One region of the Streptomyces sp. NPDC057280 genome, then DNA from elsewhere that is predicted to be linked to it. Evidence: riboswitches for the same ligand, from Rfam matches in the RefSeq annotation. Region 1 holds a riboswitch; each other region holds the start of a gene.

Region 1 (3,658 bases):
GCAGCAGAAATACTTCCCCGCGAATTACTGCTTCTTTGTATACGGCCCTCGTGTTAATGCCGCAGGCTCGGCATGTTTACGGGATGTTGCGAGTTCCTCACACGCTCTTGCCGATCTCCCGCGGCGCGGAATCGAAGGCGGTGCGCCGCGGTCGAGCGCTCGGTGTGCAGCGCGGTGACCGCACGCGCGCGTTCGGCGTCCCCGCGCGCCACGGCGTCGACGATCGCGCCGTGCTCCGCCCAGGACTCCACGGGGTTGGCGGGCGCCTCCACGGAGTACATCCAGGAGATCTTGTGGCGCAGCTGGGTCAGCATCGAGGTCAGCGCGGGGCTGCCGGAGGCCTGGGCGAGCGTCTCGTGGAACCAGCCGCCCAGGGAGCGCAGATCCTCGCTGTTGCCCCGCCTGGCCCGCTCCTGACCCAGCCTGACCAGGCCACGCAGGACCTTCAGGTGGGCCTCGGTGCGCCGCTGGGCGGCCCGGGAGGCGCCGAGCGGCTCCAGGAGCATCCGCATCTCCAGCAGGTCGGCGGCCTCCTGCTCGGTCGGTTCGGCGACGCACGCGCCCGCGTGCCGCCGCGTCACCACGAAGCCCTCGGCCTCCAGGGTGCGCAGGGCCTCCCGGACGGGGACACGGGAGACGCCGTAGCGGCGGGCGAGGAGTTCCTCGGTGAGGCGGCTCCCGCGCTCGTGGACACCGGAGACGATGTCGTCCCTGATCGCGGTGCATACCGAGTGCGCCGGAATACGCATGACCGACCTCCGCTTTAATCCCCGTGAAACGTCGACGATTGACGTGTGTTCAGTGACTCTATTGCAAGGAACGGGAATTTCCGATGGCGGACCGGAATCCATGGATATTTTTTGGACAGCAAGGTGCCGAAAACGGTGAAACCCCGGCTCGGTGAGCCGGGGTTCCGGGAGATCTTGCGGTCCGTCGGCGGAGGGCGGACGGTCACGCCGCGCCTCTGACGGTCACGCCGCGCCTCAGACGTTCACACCGTGCGAGCGCAGGTAGGCGACGGGGTCGATGTCCGAGCCGTACTCGGGGGTCGTCCGGGCCTCGAAGTGGAGGTGCGGGCCGGTGACGTTGCCGGTCGCGCCGGACAGGCCGATCTGCTGGCCCGGGGTGACCGTCTGGCCGACCGAGACACCGATGGACGACAGGTGACCGTACTGGGTGTACGTGCCGTCGTTCATCTTGATCACGATGTTGTTGCCGTACGACCCGCCCCAGCCGGCCTCGACGACGGTGCCGGAGCCGACCGCGTGGACGGGGGTGCCGCTGGCGGCGTGGAAGTCGACGCCGGTGTGGCTGCCGGAGGACCAGACGGCGCCGCCGGCCTTGTAGCCGGTGGAGATGTACGAGCCCGAGATCGGGGCCACGTAGGTGTTGAGGCGCTTGCGCTCGGCGGCGGCCCGGGCGGCGCGCTCCTTGGCCTCGCGCTCCTTCTTCGCCTTGGCGGCGGCCTTCTTGCGGGCCAGCTCCTCGGCCTTCTTCTGGGCGGCCTCTTCGGCGGCCTGCTCCTGGGCGGCGGCCTGGGCGTCGATCTGGTCGGCGACCGAGTCGCCGATGGTGATGACCGGGACGATGCCGGTCTGCTCGACCGCGGGCTCCGCGGCGAGGGCCGGGGCGGCGAGGGTGCCGATGACGCCGGTGGTGGTGAGGGCCGCGACTCCCGCCACGCGGGCGGTGCTGCGCTTCATCCGGCTCGGGGCACGATGCTTCCCGGTGGGGCGCGTGAACGCCATGTGGAGGCTGATCCTTTCCTTCCCTCTCGCCTACCGGGTTAGCTGACGGGTTCGGAGCAGGAAGGTCTCCTACGGACCCCCTCGCTGACGCGCGGGCGTCCGATTCACCCCAGGGACTGCGTGGGTCCCCGGCTCCCCTGGCTCGCGCCGTACGGGGACTCGGCGATGACTGTCCGGTGCCGCGGGTGCGGCGCACTGCCTGACGGACAGCCGGGATGACGCTAAGGGGGGTCACTTTCAATCCCCAAACGGATCAGGCAGTTTGTAGCACATCCCACAGGGCAAACAGGCAACCAGCCTTCAATTCATTCCTATTCGGACATTAAGGGGCCCTGGTGACGCTTCCGTCACCAGGGCCCCTTCACGCGCGCGTGCCGCTGCCGTGCTTCTACTCGGCTGTCACCACGCTGACTTCGCCGATTCCGAGGGCCTCCACGGGCTCCTTGATGGCGGCCGCGTCGCCGACCAGGATCGTCACCAGACGGTCCACCGGGAAGGCGTTGACGGCCGCCGCGGTGGCCTCGACGGTGCCGGTCGCGGCGAGCTGCCGGTACAGCGTGGCCTGGTAGTCGTCGGGCAGGTACTGCTCGACCTGGTCGGCCAGCGTGCTCGCCACGGCCGCCGCCGTCTCGTACTTGAGCGGGGCGACGCCGACGAGGTTCTGCACGGCGACGTCACGCTCGGCGTCGGTGAGCCCCTCCGCCGCGAGGGTGCGCAGCACCGTCCACAGGTCGTCCAGCGCGGGACCGGTGTTCGGGGTGTCCACGGAGCCGCTGATGGCGAGCATCGCGGCACCGGTGCCGTCCGGCGCGGACCGGAGGACCTGCCCGAACGCCCGTACGCCGTAGGTGTAGCCCTTCTCCTCGCGCAGGACGCGGTCCAGGCGGGAGGTGAGGGTGCCGCCGAGGCAGTACGTGCCGAGCACCTGCGCGGGCCACACGCGGTCGTGCCGGTCGGCGCCGATACGGCCGATCAGCAGCTGCGTCTGGACGGCGCCGGGACGGTCCACGATGACGACGCGGCCGGTGTCGTCGGCGGTGATGGCGGGCACCGGGCGCGGCTCGGCCGCGGAGCCGGTCCAGGAGCCGAGGGTGTCACCGAGCAGCCCGTCCAGGTCGACGTCGGTGAGGTCGCCGACGACCACGACGGTGCCGGTGGCCGGGCGGACGTGCTTCTCGTAGAAGGCGCGTACGGCCGCCGAGTCGATGTTCCGGACGGTCTCCTCGGTGCCCTGGCGGGGGCGCGACATGCGCAGGTCGGCCGGGAACAGCGTCCGGGAGAGCTCCTTGGCGGCCCGGCGCGAGGGGTTGGCCAGTTCGTGCGGGATCTCGTCGAGGCGGTTGGTGACGAGACGCTCGACCTCGTCGTCCGCGAACGCGGGCGCCCTGAGGGCGTCGGCGAGCAGCCCGAGCGCCTTGGGCAGGCGGGAGACGGGGACTTCGAGGCTCAGGCGGACGCCGGGGTGGTCGGCGTGCGCGTCGAGGGTGGCGCCGCAGCGCTCCAGCTCGGCGGCGAACTCCTCGGCGGAGTGCTTGTCGGTGCCCTCGGAGAAGGCGCGCGCCATGATCGTGGCGACGCCGTCCAGGCCCGCCGGTTCGGCGTCCAGGGGGGCGTCCAGGAGGACCTCGACGGCGACGACCTGCTGGCCGGGGCGGTGGCAGCGCAGCACGGTGAGGCCGTTGTGCAGCGTCCCGCGCGTGGGCGCCGGGAACGCCCAGGGCTTGGCCTCGCCCGCCTGGGGCTGGGGGTGGAATTCCATCGTGGCGAGCTCGGTCACTTGGCCGCCTCCTCGTTCTTGTCGCCGGCTTCGACGGTGGCTTCGGCCTCGGGGTCCTCGGGCGTGTCCGCGTCCTCCGCGGACTCTCCCGCGACGGGTTCGTAGACGAGCACCGCGCGGTTGTCGGGGCGCA
Region 2 (3,658 bases), on a different contig from region 1:
ATCTGGTGGCGGCCCACGGATAGGGCCGGGCGGCGGATCAGATCTCCCCGGACTCCCGCAGCCACGCCATGAACTCCTCGATCAGCTCGGGCGGGTTGGCGTACTCCGTCGCGTGCGCCTCCCAGCCGGGGCACTCCATGTCGAAGACGACGACCGGGAGCGGGCGGCCGAGCGTTTTCTCGATCAGTGCGTCGGCGTGGAGGTGGCGGGCGAGGTCGATGGCGGCGTCGTAGAAGTGCCGGCGGAGGAGGTCGGCGCGGGCGCGGAGGTCGTCGTCGTCCAGAACCCGGTCGAGGTCGAACTCGCCCTCGTACCAGGCGCCGAGACGCTTGACCTCCTCCACGTACACCCGGCTGCCGACCGGGTCCTCGGGGATGTTGCCGAGCATCTCGAAGCCGTCGAGGAGCCAGTAGGCGTAGTTCCAGCGGACCTCGCCCTCGTCACCCGGGTACTTCTCCCGCTCGTACTGGCTCTCGGTGTTGTAGCCGATGGCCACGTACGGGTGGCGGTCGTCGCCGTCGATGCGCCAGATACGGAAGGACAGGGCGTAGATCTCCGGCTTGAGCTCTTCGGGGAAGCGTTCGAGGATGCCGACCGCGGCGGTCCGCAGATGGTTCAGGAAGGTCTCCGGATGATCGGTCACCCCGCGAGCATCTCACCCACGGGCCGACGGAACCGGCGGCAGCCGGTTCCCCTTCAACTCCCAACCGGAGCCGATGTCAACGGATGTGAAAGGTGCGGCCGTCCGGTTCGCGTCGAGTCGGTGGGGGATTCCATCCGTATTCTCTGATCATGGCCGCACCCACCGCATATTCACTCGTCGCCACCGACCTGGACGGGACCCTCCTCCGGGGCGACGACACACTCTCCGACCGGTCGCTCGCCGCACTCGCGCGGGTGACGTCGGCCGGGGCCCGGCATCTGGTGGTGACCGGCCGACCGGCCCCGAGAGTGCGGCCGCTCCTCGACGACCTGGGCAGCACCGGACTCGCGGTGTGCGGTCAGGGCGCGCAGGTCTACGACGCCGGCGCGGACCGTCTGCTGTGGTCGGTCACCCTGGACCGGGAGTTGGCCGAGACCGCGCTCGGCAAGATCGAGGCCGAGGTGGGGCAGGTGTACGCGGCCGTGGACCAGGACGGGGTCGACGGGCTCACGCTCATCGAGCCGGGGTATCTGATGCCGCACCCGACCCTGCCCGCCGTGCGGGTGGGCCGCCGCGACGACCTGTGGTGCGAGCCGATCAGCAAGGTGCTGCTGCGCCACCCGGCCCTGTCCGACGACGAGTTGGCGGCGACCGCGCGCGGAGTCGTCGGTTCCCTCGCGACGGTGACGATGTCGGGCCCCGGCACGGTCGAACTCCAGCCATGCGGCATCACCAAGGCGACAGGCCTCGCACTGGCCGCCGATCACCTCGGGCTGGGCCCGCGGGACACCCTCGCCTTCGGCGACATGCCCAACGACATCCCGATGTTCGACTGGGCGGCCCACGGCGTCGCGATGGCCAACGCCCACCCCGAACTCAAGGCCGTGGCCGACGAGGTGACCTTGTCGAACGAGGACGACGGCATCGCCGTCGTCCTCGAAAGACTTTTCAACTAGCCCCCGGCGAAAGGCTGTTCAACCAGACCTCCGTGAAAGGCTTTTCAAGCAGCCGTCGGCGGGGGACCGTGCAACCAGCCCTCGGCAGACCTCAGTAGGCGCCGTACACGTTGTCGATCGAGCCGTACACCGCGGCCGCGTAGTTGCAGGCCGCGGTGATGTTCGCGACCGGGTCGTAGGAGTCCCACGACGTGCCGGCCACGTGGTACGCGTTGAACGTCGGGTCGATCACCTGGAGCAGGCCCTTGGAGGGCGTGCCGGCGGCGGCGTTGGAGTCCCAGTTGTTGATGGCGTACGGGTTGCCCGAGGACTCGCGGATGACGTTGCGGTAGATGCCGTCGTACGTGCCGGGAATGCCGTTCTGCGCCATGACCTGGAGCGAGGCGCGGATCCAGCCGTCGAGGGTGTTGGAGTAGCCGAGCGAGGTGGCGGTGACCGTGGTCGTGGTGGCCGCGGACGCGGTGGTCGCGCCGACGACGGGGAAGGCGAGTGCGGCGACGGCGGCACCGGTGACGGCGAGCTTGCGGGACAGGCGCATGACGAATTCCTCTCCGGCGCCTGCGAGGTGAGCTGTCGGGTTCGGGCGGGAGCTGCCCGGCCATGCCGAAGAAGGCATGACTTCACCCCGAGCCGTACCGGTATGTCCGAAGACGTCCGGCCCGGCGACTTACCTGGGTCCCCCGCTCCTGCCGTGAAGTTCTCTGAGTGAGGTGAGCGGTCTACGGGTGGCGGCAGGATTCGGCGTCCACCCGGGCCCGGAACGTATGCGACTGCACATGTCCGAAACAAGTACCGGATTCACAGATCGCACCTGTTGACCTTGGTGTCCGGCTTGTGTGCCCCGGAATTCCGGGGTTTTCGGGCAAGGTGAGGACAGGGTGAAGTGAGCCAACTCACCGTCGGGAACGAGAGTGGCAAATCGGGCAATCAACCCTCAACTGGCAGTTAACCGGCGGTCCGTGGAATCCGCTTCTCCCAGGTCCGGTGGAAGACCACCTCGCCGCCCTCGGTGCAGATCACCTCGTTGGAGGTGAGGAACTCGGCCGCCTCACAGGTGATCTCCGAGCGGGTGCGGACGGTGGTGTCCCAGCCCAGCTCCGGCCGGTGCAGCCGGATCGACCAGTCCGAGCGGGCGCGGGCCGACAGCGGGTCCGCCTCCTGGATCGTGTACGTCTCCAGCGCGTCCTCGGTGAACTCCAGGCCGTCGGGGTAGAAGCGGGTGCCGCCGTAGCGCGGGTCGACCTCCAGCCGCCACTCGCCCTTGGCGACGTCCCGCACGACCAGCCGCTCGGGGCGGGGCTCGTCGAGGGTGGCCGGGACGTTCACGCCCAGCGGCTCGGCCTGCTCGGGCTCGGCGAAGCCGATGCCGGTGTCCGTGCCCGTGCCGATGCCGGTGTCCGTGCCGATGCCCGTGCCAGTGCCAGTGCCAGTGCCGGTATCGGTGTCCGGGTCCACGTCACGTGCCCTGACCGGCAGTTCGAGGAAGCTGCCCGCCGGGTCCAGCGTGAAGCCGGCCTCGGACTCGGGCTGCGGCCAGATCCACGGCCAGTACGCGGAGGAGACCGCGAGCCGGATACGGTGCCCGGGCGGGAAGGCGTGCCCGATGCCGTTCAGCTCGAAGGCGACCTCCCCGGTCGCCCCCGGCTCCCACGGCACCGCCCGGTCCCGCCCGTGCCGTGCCGACAGGTTCAGCACGCCCCGGGTGACCAGCGTCGACGCCCCGTCCGGCGCCACATCGCAGAGCCGTGCGATCACCTGTCCGCGCGGCACCTCGCAGGTCACCCGCAACCGCACCCGGGGCCGCCCCAGCACCCACGTCTCCTCACCCACCGCGAACTCGAAGCAGGCCGACCGGGCGTCCTCCTCCCGCTGGTCCGGCGGCAGATCGGCGTCGTTCCCGAACGGGAAGAACCGCCCGGCGTCCACACCCGTGTGCTGCGGGGAGCGGACGAGGACGGGGGCGCCCTGGAGACCGTACGAGATGGTGGTGACGTGGGGGGAGGGCCAGGCCGGCTCGCCGACCCAGCGGCCCGGGAGCGTGTCGTAGACCGTGGCGGGG
Region 3 (3,658 bases), 910 kb from region 1:
GCGGTCCGTCCGCTGCCCGACTACTGGCCCTTCGAGTCCCCGCTCGACGGGCGCGAGGAGTACCCGGTCGAGGGCGGCCCTCGCTTCGTCCGCCCCGCCCTGTCGGTGCGCACCGGCGAGCGCCGCGGCACCGAGTGGAGCTTCGAGACGTACGAGACCGACACGGCCACGGACGAGCTGCGGCTGCGGTTCCGGGACGGCGGCCTCGTCGTCACGCTGCACTACCGGATGCGCGGCGACGTGGTGGAGCGCTGGACCACCCTGGAGAACCAGGGCGACGACGCCCTGGAGCTGCTGCGGGCCGACTCCGCCACCTGGACGCTGCCCGACCGCGAGGACTGGCGGCTCTCCCAGCTGCACGGCCGCTGGGCCGCCGAGTCCCGGCTCGTGCGCGCCCCCCTCACCTACGGTGAGAAGGTCATCGGCAGCCGCCGCGGCCACACCGGCCACCAGCACCTGCCCTGGGTCGCCCTGGACACCGACGCCGGCGAGGAGCGCGGCGAGGTCTACGCCTGCGCGCTCGGCTGGTCGGGCTCCTGGCGGATCGCGGTGGCCCAGCTCCCCGACGCGCGCGTGCAGATCACCGGCGGTGCCGGGTACGACGAGTCGGGGCTGCTGAGCCTGGCGGCGGGGGAGGCGTTCACCACCCCCGTCTTCGCCGGGCTGTGGAGCGACGGCGGTTTCGGCGGCGCCAGCCGCGCGTGGCACGCCTACCAGCGGACGTACGTCATCCCGGACGCCGAGCAGGACCGGCCGGTGCTGTTCAACTCCTGGGAGGCCACCCAGTTCGACATCTCCGAGGAGCAGCAGGGGAACCTCGCGCGGCGAGCCGCGGCCATCGGGGTCGAGCTCTTCGTCGTCGACGACGGCTGGTTCGGCGCTCGCACCAGCGACCGCGCCGGACTCGGCGACTGGACGGTCAACCGGGACCGCTTCCCGGGCGGCCTGAAGCCCCTCGCCGACTATGTGCACGCGCTCGGCATGCAGTTCGGCATCTGGGTCGAGCCCGAGATGGTCAACCCCGACAGCGACCTGTACCGGGCACACCCCGACTGGGTGCAGTTCCAGCCGGGACGAAAGCGGACGGAACTGCGCAATCAGCTCGTGCTCAACCTCGCGCGCGAGGACGTCAAGGAGTACCTCTGGGGGCAGCTCGACGCCCTGCTGTCCAGCGCCCCGATCGACTACGTGAAGTGGGACTTCAACCGCTGCTTCACCGACGCGGGCTGGCCCGGCGAGGCCTATCCGCAGCGGCTCTGGGTCGACCATGTGCAGGCCTTCTACGCCCTGTTGGACCGGCTGCGGGCCGCCCACCCCGGCGTCGCCTTCGAGTCCTGCTCGGGCGGCGGCGGCCGGATCGACCTCGGCGTGCTGAGCCGCACGGACCAGGTGTGGACCTCCGACAACACCGACCCGCTCGACCGGCTCGCCATCCAGCACGGCTTCAGCCAGATCCACCCCGCGCGCGTGATGGCCGCCTGGGTCACCGACAGCCCCAACACCCAGCTCAACGGGCGGGTCAGTTCGCTGCGCTTCCGCTTCGTCAGCGCCATGGCCGGAGTGCTCGGGGTGGGCGGGGACCTCACGGAGTGGACCGAGGAGGAGCTCGCCGAGGCCCGCGAGTGGGTGGAGCTCTACAAGGGCATCCGGCCGCTCGTGCAGCGTGGCGACCAGTACCGGCTGCGGGCGCCGCAGGGCGACGGACTGAGCGCCGTGCAGTACGTCCTCGGGGACGAGACCGTCGTCCTGGCCTGGCTCCAGTCGCAGCGGTACGGCGAACCCGTTCCGGCGCTCCGTCTGCGCGGCCTCGACCCCACGGCCTCGTATGAATGCCGCGAAACGGGCGAAATCCACAGAGGAGCCGTATTGCAGCATCACGGGCTGCGGGTGGGATTGCGGGGCGATCTGGATGCGGCAGTTCTGCGACTGCGTCGCATCTGAACTTTCTGTCCGAATTGACGGCTTGCGTAGCCTTCATTCCAACTCGCTCTGGAATCGGGGAAGCTGTGAAAACGGCACGTGAGCAGCGTCATATCGGTGACCCTGAGTCGTCCGTCATGTTCACGTAATTCGCCGTCAAAAACTGGGTGATTGCGTTCCGGGAAGGCCGCCACAACACGGAGGGTGACCGTGAATTTCGCGGCGGATCAAGAGGAACGCAATCACCCTGGAACCTCTTACTTGTCCCTTTGCGTCTTCCTCGCTTACGTTCGCCACCAATCCGGACGGACGCCCAATCCTGCCGCCGACCGGAATCCGCACAACTCACCCGTGAACGGCAGGAGCGGGGGACCCACAGGTACAACCGCCTGGACCGGTCTTCCGGAACAGGCTTGGGGTTAAGTCGCACCTCGGTGCGTCCGGACATCTCCAGTCCGCACCCGACAGCTCACCTCGCAGGCGCCGGAGAGGAATTCCCCATGCCCGCGAAGGGTAAGCACCGCCGCCCCAAGTCCCAGCGGCTCACCCGCTCGATCGCCGTCGCCGGAACCGGTGGCGCCGCACTCGCCCTGCCTCTGATGGGGGCCGCCGGCGCCCACGCGGCCACCGGCCAGTCCGTTTCTGAAAAGGCGGTCCAGTCCGTTCCGGTCGCCGCGAAGACGGCCACCGAGAAGGCCACGCAGAAGAAGGGCGCCGCGAACACCGCGACCGTGCGCACCTATTCGGTGAGGGCCGGCGACTACCTCTCGAAGATCGCCGACGAACAGCACGTCACCGGCGGCTGGAAGAAGCTGTACTCGGACAACCGTGAGGCCGTCGGTTCCGACCCCTCGCTCATCCATCCCGGCCTGAAGCTCACGCTGGGCAAGAAGGCGGCGGCGAGGACCGAGAAGCCGGCGAGCGCGGACAGGTCGACGAGCTCCGAGAAGTCCTCGTCCTCCTCGGACACGACGACCGCCACCCGGAGCAGCGAGTCGGCCGGCAGTTCCAGTGGCTTCACCCTGCCCGTCTCCGGCGCCACCGTCGGCACGGGCTACCACGTGGCCGGCAGCATGTGGTCCAGCGGCTATCACACGGGCGTCGACTTCGTCGTCCCGACCGGTACCCCGCTCAAGGCCGTGGGTGCGGGCACCGTCGTCTCCGCCGGCTGGGGCGGCGCGTACGGCAACCAGGTCGTCATCAAGCTGGCCGACGGCTACTACGCGCAGTACGCCCACCTGTCCTCGCTGTCGGTCTCGTCCGGCCAGACTGTCACCGAGGGCCAGCAGGTCGGCCTCTCCGGTGCCACCGGCAACGTGACCGGTCCGCACCTCCACTTCGAGATCCGGACGACGCCGGACTACGGCTCGGACGTGGACCCGGTCGCGTACCTCCGCTCGAAGGGCGTCGCCGTCGGCTGACGCTCCCCCCGATGCCACCGAAGGCCGGATCCCGATCCCCGGGTCCGGCCTTCGGTGTGGGGTCTTGCCGTTTCATGATCGGTTCATTGCGGTCTTGTGGCGCGGCTGCCCGAACCGTCGACAGGGAGGGGAGGCTGGGACCACAGTGAACTCCGAAGCGATGCAAGCGCTTTCTGCCCGTCATGGCATCCGCACCCGCATCCGGAGGTCCCCGTGCCCGGCGTCGACCGACGCACCGTCATCAAGGGCGCCGCAGCCGCGGCCGCCGTGGCCCAGTTCTCCTGGGCGCTGTCCCGCACCGCCGCCGCGGCGGACCC
Region 4 (3,658 bases), on a different contig from region 1:
CGTGACCGCGGCGACGTTCTTCGTGCGCGTGATCATGTCCCCGTTCGCGCACCCCCTGTTCACGGTCCTGACCGGCATCGGCTTCGGCATCGCCGCCCTGTCCGCGGACCGCCACCACCTGCGCCGCGTCCTCGTCCCCCTCTCCGGCCTGCTGCTCGCGATGGGCATGCACGCCGTCTGGAACGGCTCGTCCACCTTCGGGGAGTACGGCTTCTTCGCCGTGTACGCGGTCTTCATGCTTCCCGCGTTCGGGCTGCTGACCTGGCTGGTCATCTGGACCCGGCAGCGCGAGCTGAGGACCGTCCGCGAGGAACTGCCCGCCTACGCCGTCGCGGGCTGGCTCACCCCCGCCGAACCCTTCGCGCTCGGCTCGATGCGGGCCCGGCGCATCGCCCGCCAGTACGCCCGCCGGCACGCCGGACGGCCCGCCGCGCGGGCGGTGGCGCAGTACGAGGCGTATGCGACGTCGCTGGCGTTCCTGCGGCACCGGGGGCGCCGTGGCCGCGCCGGCGCCGACTTCGTCGTACGGGAGAGGGAGTTGCTGCACGAGCTGTGGGCCCGGCGGGACGTCGCCCGCCCGGCGCTCGACCACGCGGCCCGTGCGACGGCGCCGCCGGTCCCGGTGGTGGCGGCGCCGTGGCCGATGTACGGGGTGTACGGGTACGGCCAGCAGCCGGCGCCGTACCCCGCGTACAACCCCTACCAGTCCTGACGAGAGCTACGCGGACGCCTGCGTCAGCCGCTCCGTCTCGGCCTCCGTGAGGGTCACCTCCGCCACCTTCACCAGCGCCGGCAGCTGGTCCACCACCCGCGCCGAGGCGATCGGGGCCGCCACCGTCGGCTGGGCGGCGAGCCAGGCCAGGGCGACCGTGGCGACCGGCACGCGGTGGGCCTCGGCGATGTCGTCGAGGGCGGCGAGGACCTTGCGGCCCCGCTCCGTCTCCAGGTGCTTGCCGGCGCCGGCGGCGGCCCGGGCGCCCTCCACCACCTCGCCGTCGCGGTACTTGCCGGTGAGGAACCCGGAGGCGAGCGCGAAGTAGGGCACGGCGGCGAGGCCGCTGCGCTCCGCCAGGTCCTGGAGCTCACCCTCGTACGTCTCGCGCGAGACCAGGTTGTAGTGCGGCTGGAGCGCCACGTACCGGGCCAGGCCCTCGCGCTCGGAGAAGGCCAGCGACTTCTCCAGCCGCTCGGCCGAGATGTTGGACGCGGCGATGTGCCGCACCTTGCCCGCCTTCACCAGTTCGTCCAGCGCGCCGATGATCTCCTCGACCGGCACCTCGGGCTTGTCGAAGTGGGTGTAGTAGAGGTCGATGTGGTCGGTGCCCAGGCGGCGCAGGGAGGCGTCCGCGGCGGCCTTGATGTTGGCGGCCCGCAGACCCTGGAGCTCCGGGTGCTGGCTGACCTTCGTGGCGATCACGACGTCGTCGCGGTTGCCGCGCGCCCTGACCCACTTGCCGATGATGGTCTCGGACTCGCCGCCCGAGTTGCCCTCCACCCAGTGCGAGTAGGAGTCGGCGGTGTCGAGGAAGTTGCCGCCCGCGGCGGCGTAGGCGTCGAGGACGGCGAAGGACTGCGCCTCGTCGGCGGTCCAGCCGAAGACGTTGCCGCCGAGGGAGAGCGGGAAGACCTCGAGATCGGACGTGCCCAGCTTGCGAAGAGAAGTCATGGTGATGGACAACGCCCACGTCGGAGGCGGATCTTCCGGGACGGCCGCAAAGTTCCCGTAAACAAGCGGAGTACAACATTCCGCGGCGGGCACGCAAAGACCGGCGGCCCTGACGTCGGGGGGTGAGCGTCGGGACCGCCGGGGTTCAGAAGGTGCCGCGCCTCAGGGGTTGAGGCCCTTGCTCCGCAGCCACGCCATCGGGTCGATGCCGGTGTCCGCCCCGTCGGGGTGGACCTCCAGGTGCAGGTGGGCGCCGGTCACGTTGCCGGTCGCGCCCACGCGCCCGATGACATCACCGGTGCCGACCTTCTGGCCGACACTGACGCTGATCGAGGACTGGTGGCAGAACCACAGCTCGGTGCCGTCGTCGAGGGTGAGGATCGTGCGGTAGCCGTAGGAGCCGGCCCAGCCGGCCTCCGTGATGGTGCCGCTGTGGATCGCCTTGATCAGCGTGCCCGTGGGGGCCGCGAAGTCCAGACCGGTGTGGTAGCCGGAGGACCACAGCGAACCGGCCTGACCGAAGGTCGAGGTGATCGTGTACGAGGAGGTCGGCAGCGTGAACTGCTTGGCGAGCTCGGCGAGGCGCTTGGCCTCGGCCTCCTTCGCGGCCTTCTCCTCGGCGGCCTTCTTCGCCGCCGCGGCGTCGTCGGCGGCCTGCTTGAGCGCGGCGGCCTCGGCCTTCGCGGTCTGCGTGGCGACCTCGGCCTCGGCGGCCAGCTGCGCCTTGTTGTCGACCTGGTTCTGCTGGCTCTCGGCCTGCGCCATGATCCGGTTGCGCAGCGCCTCACCGGCGTCCGAGCCGGTCTCGGCGGTCCGCGTGGCGCTGGTGGCCAGGCTGCTGAGGGCGGTGGCGGAACCCTTGGGGGCCTCGTCGTCACCGCCGAAGACACCGCCCACGTTGGGCAGGTCGGGGATCGAGATGGAGACCGGCGGCTTGCCGGTGTTGGCGCTGGCCATGCCGCCCGCGCCGACGGCGGCTATGACACCGACGCCCAGGACCGTGGAACTGCGGGCGAGTCCCCCGCCGCGCTGCTTGGCCACCCGGTGCTTGCCACGCGGCGGACGGAGGGAGTCCTCGGTGGGATTCCAGACGTCCTGCGGGCCCTCGTCGTGGTGGTAGCTGCCGTAGCCGAAGGCATCGGTGCTGCGCTGGCTCGGCACGTACGGGGCCTCGGGGGCAGGCCGGTTTGACGCCACGTGGGCGTGCTCCTTTCCTTCCTTCTCGCCTACCGGGTTAGCTGACGGGTTCGGAGCAGGAAGGTCTCCTACGCGCGTATAACCGCCGTGCTGCCACGGCGACTTCCGCGTGATTCACCCCAAGTTGGTGGTTCCCCGGTTCCCTTGCGGGATTCGGCGCGTGCGCACGGAGCCGACTCTTGTGACGGCTGGGACGACCGCGCTGCGTTATCGAACGTTAATAGACCCGGGGTACGGATTCCAAGCTGTTCCGCTTGATCATTAACCTTTTTCGGCAGGACGTAGGGGTCATGGCCGGTGAAAATCGGGCGAGTTGACCGCGCCCGCGAGGACTCCCAGGAGGCTCACAGGTATTGACGGTATGTCAGTTGTTATGCGGAGGGCGCTCGCCCGATCACCGGCCGTGACATCGCCGACTCCAGCGGAAGAACCTCGAAACGACTCAGGGCCGGAATCCATTGAACTGGATTCCGGCCCTGGGCCTTCAGTAGCGGGGACAGGATTTGAACCTGCGACCTCTGGGTTATGAGCCCAGCGAGCTACCGAGCTGCTCCACCCCGCGTCGGTGAAACCAGCATACGCCATTCGCGGGACCGCTCGCGCCACCTTTACGTCGCCGCAGCTCACGGGCGGTTCTCAGGTGCCGGGATTGCCCGCGTGGGTCAGGGTCTCCCAGGAGACGAAGAGGTTGTCGGTGCCGGCCGGGCGGGTCTTTTCGGCGAGCTTGTGGGCGGCCGGGACGGAGTCGCCGAGGCGGTTCTCCAGGTGGTTGAGGGCGACCTCCAGGTCCGGCCC

What was found. Region 1 has a riboswitch for cyclic di-AMP ahead of ACFUO4_RS10120 (M23 family metallopeptidase). Riboswitches for the same ligand answer to the same signal wherever they lie in the genome.
Positions count from the first base shown of each region.
Region 2: it holds a riboswitch for cyclic di-AMP, as region 1 does, so the genes downstream of both, ACFUO4_RS19415 (transglycosylase SLT domain-containing protein) here and ACFUO4_RS10120 (M23 family metallopeptidase) in region 1, are expected to answer to the same signal.
Region 3: it holds a riboswitch for cyclic di-AMP, as region 1 does, so the genes downstream of both, ACFUO4_RS06180 (peptidoglycan DD-metalloendopeptidase family protein) here and ACFUO4_RS10120 (M23 family metallopeptidase) in region 1, are expected to answer to the same signal.
Region 4: it holds a riboswitch for cyclic di-AMP, as region 1 does, so the genes downstream of both, ACFUO4_RS34600 (M23 family metallopeptidase) here and ACFUO4_RS10120 (M23 family metallopeptidase) in region 1, are expected to answer to the same signal.

Region 1 is NZ_JBHUYR010000001.1:2,246,197-2,249,854, forward strand. Features, by position in the region: gene ACFUO4_RS10115 (GntR family transcriptional regulator) at 54-749, opposite strand; gene ACFUO4_RS10120 (M23 family metallopeptidase) at 984-1,748, opposite strand; cyclic di-AMP (ydaO/yuaA leader) riboswitch at 1,761-1,923, opposite strand; gene ACFUO4_RS10125 (pitrilysin family protein) at 2,137-3,525, opposite strand; gene ACFUO4_RS10130 (M16 family metallopeptidase) at 3,522-3,658, opposite strand, start outside.
Region 2 is NZ_JBHUYR010000003.1:205,745-209,402, forward strand. Features, by position in the region: gene ACFUO4_RS19400 (FAD-dependent oxidoreductase) at 1-23, shown strand, start outside; gene ACFUO4_RS19405 (hypothetical protein) at 38-643, opposite strand; gene ACFUO4_RS19410 (HAD family hydrolase) at 793-1,599, shown strand; gene ACFUO4_RS19415 (transglycosylase SLT domain-containing protein) at 1,691-2,137, opposite strand; cyclic di-AMP (ydaO/yuaA leader) riboswitch at 2,142-2,326, opposite strand; gene ACFUO4_RS19420 (CocE/NonD family hydrolase) at 2,545-3,658, opposite strand, start outside.
Region 3 is NZ_JBHUYR010000001.1:1,336,246-1,339,903, reverse strand. Features, by position in the region: gene ACFUO4_RS06185 (alpha-galactosidase) at 1-1,941, shown strand, start outside; cyclic di-AMP (ydaO/yuaA leader) riboswitch at 2,248-2,416, shown strand; gene ACFUO4_RS06180 (peptidoglycan DD-metalloendopeptidase family protein) at 2,421-3,341, shown strand; gene ACFUO4_RS06175 (Tat pathway signal sequence domain protein) at 3,555-3,658, shown strand, end outside.
Region 4 is NZ_JBHUYR010000007.1:475,766-479,423, reverse strand. Features, by position in the region: gene ACFUO4_RS34610 (PrsW family intramembrane metalloprotease) at 1-712, shown strand, start outside; gene ACFUO4_RS34605 (aldo/keto reductase) at 719-1,666, opposite strand; gene ACFUO4_RS34600 (M23 family metallopeptidase) at 1,829-2,863, opposite strand; cyclic di-AMP (ydaO/yuaA leader) riboswitch at 2,875-3,032, opposite strand; tRNA gene ACFUO4_RS34595 (tRNA-Met) at 3,352-3,425, opposite strand; gene ACFUO4_RS34590 (alginate lyase family protein) at 3,500-3,658, opposite strand, start outside.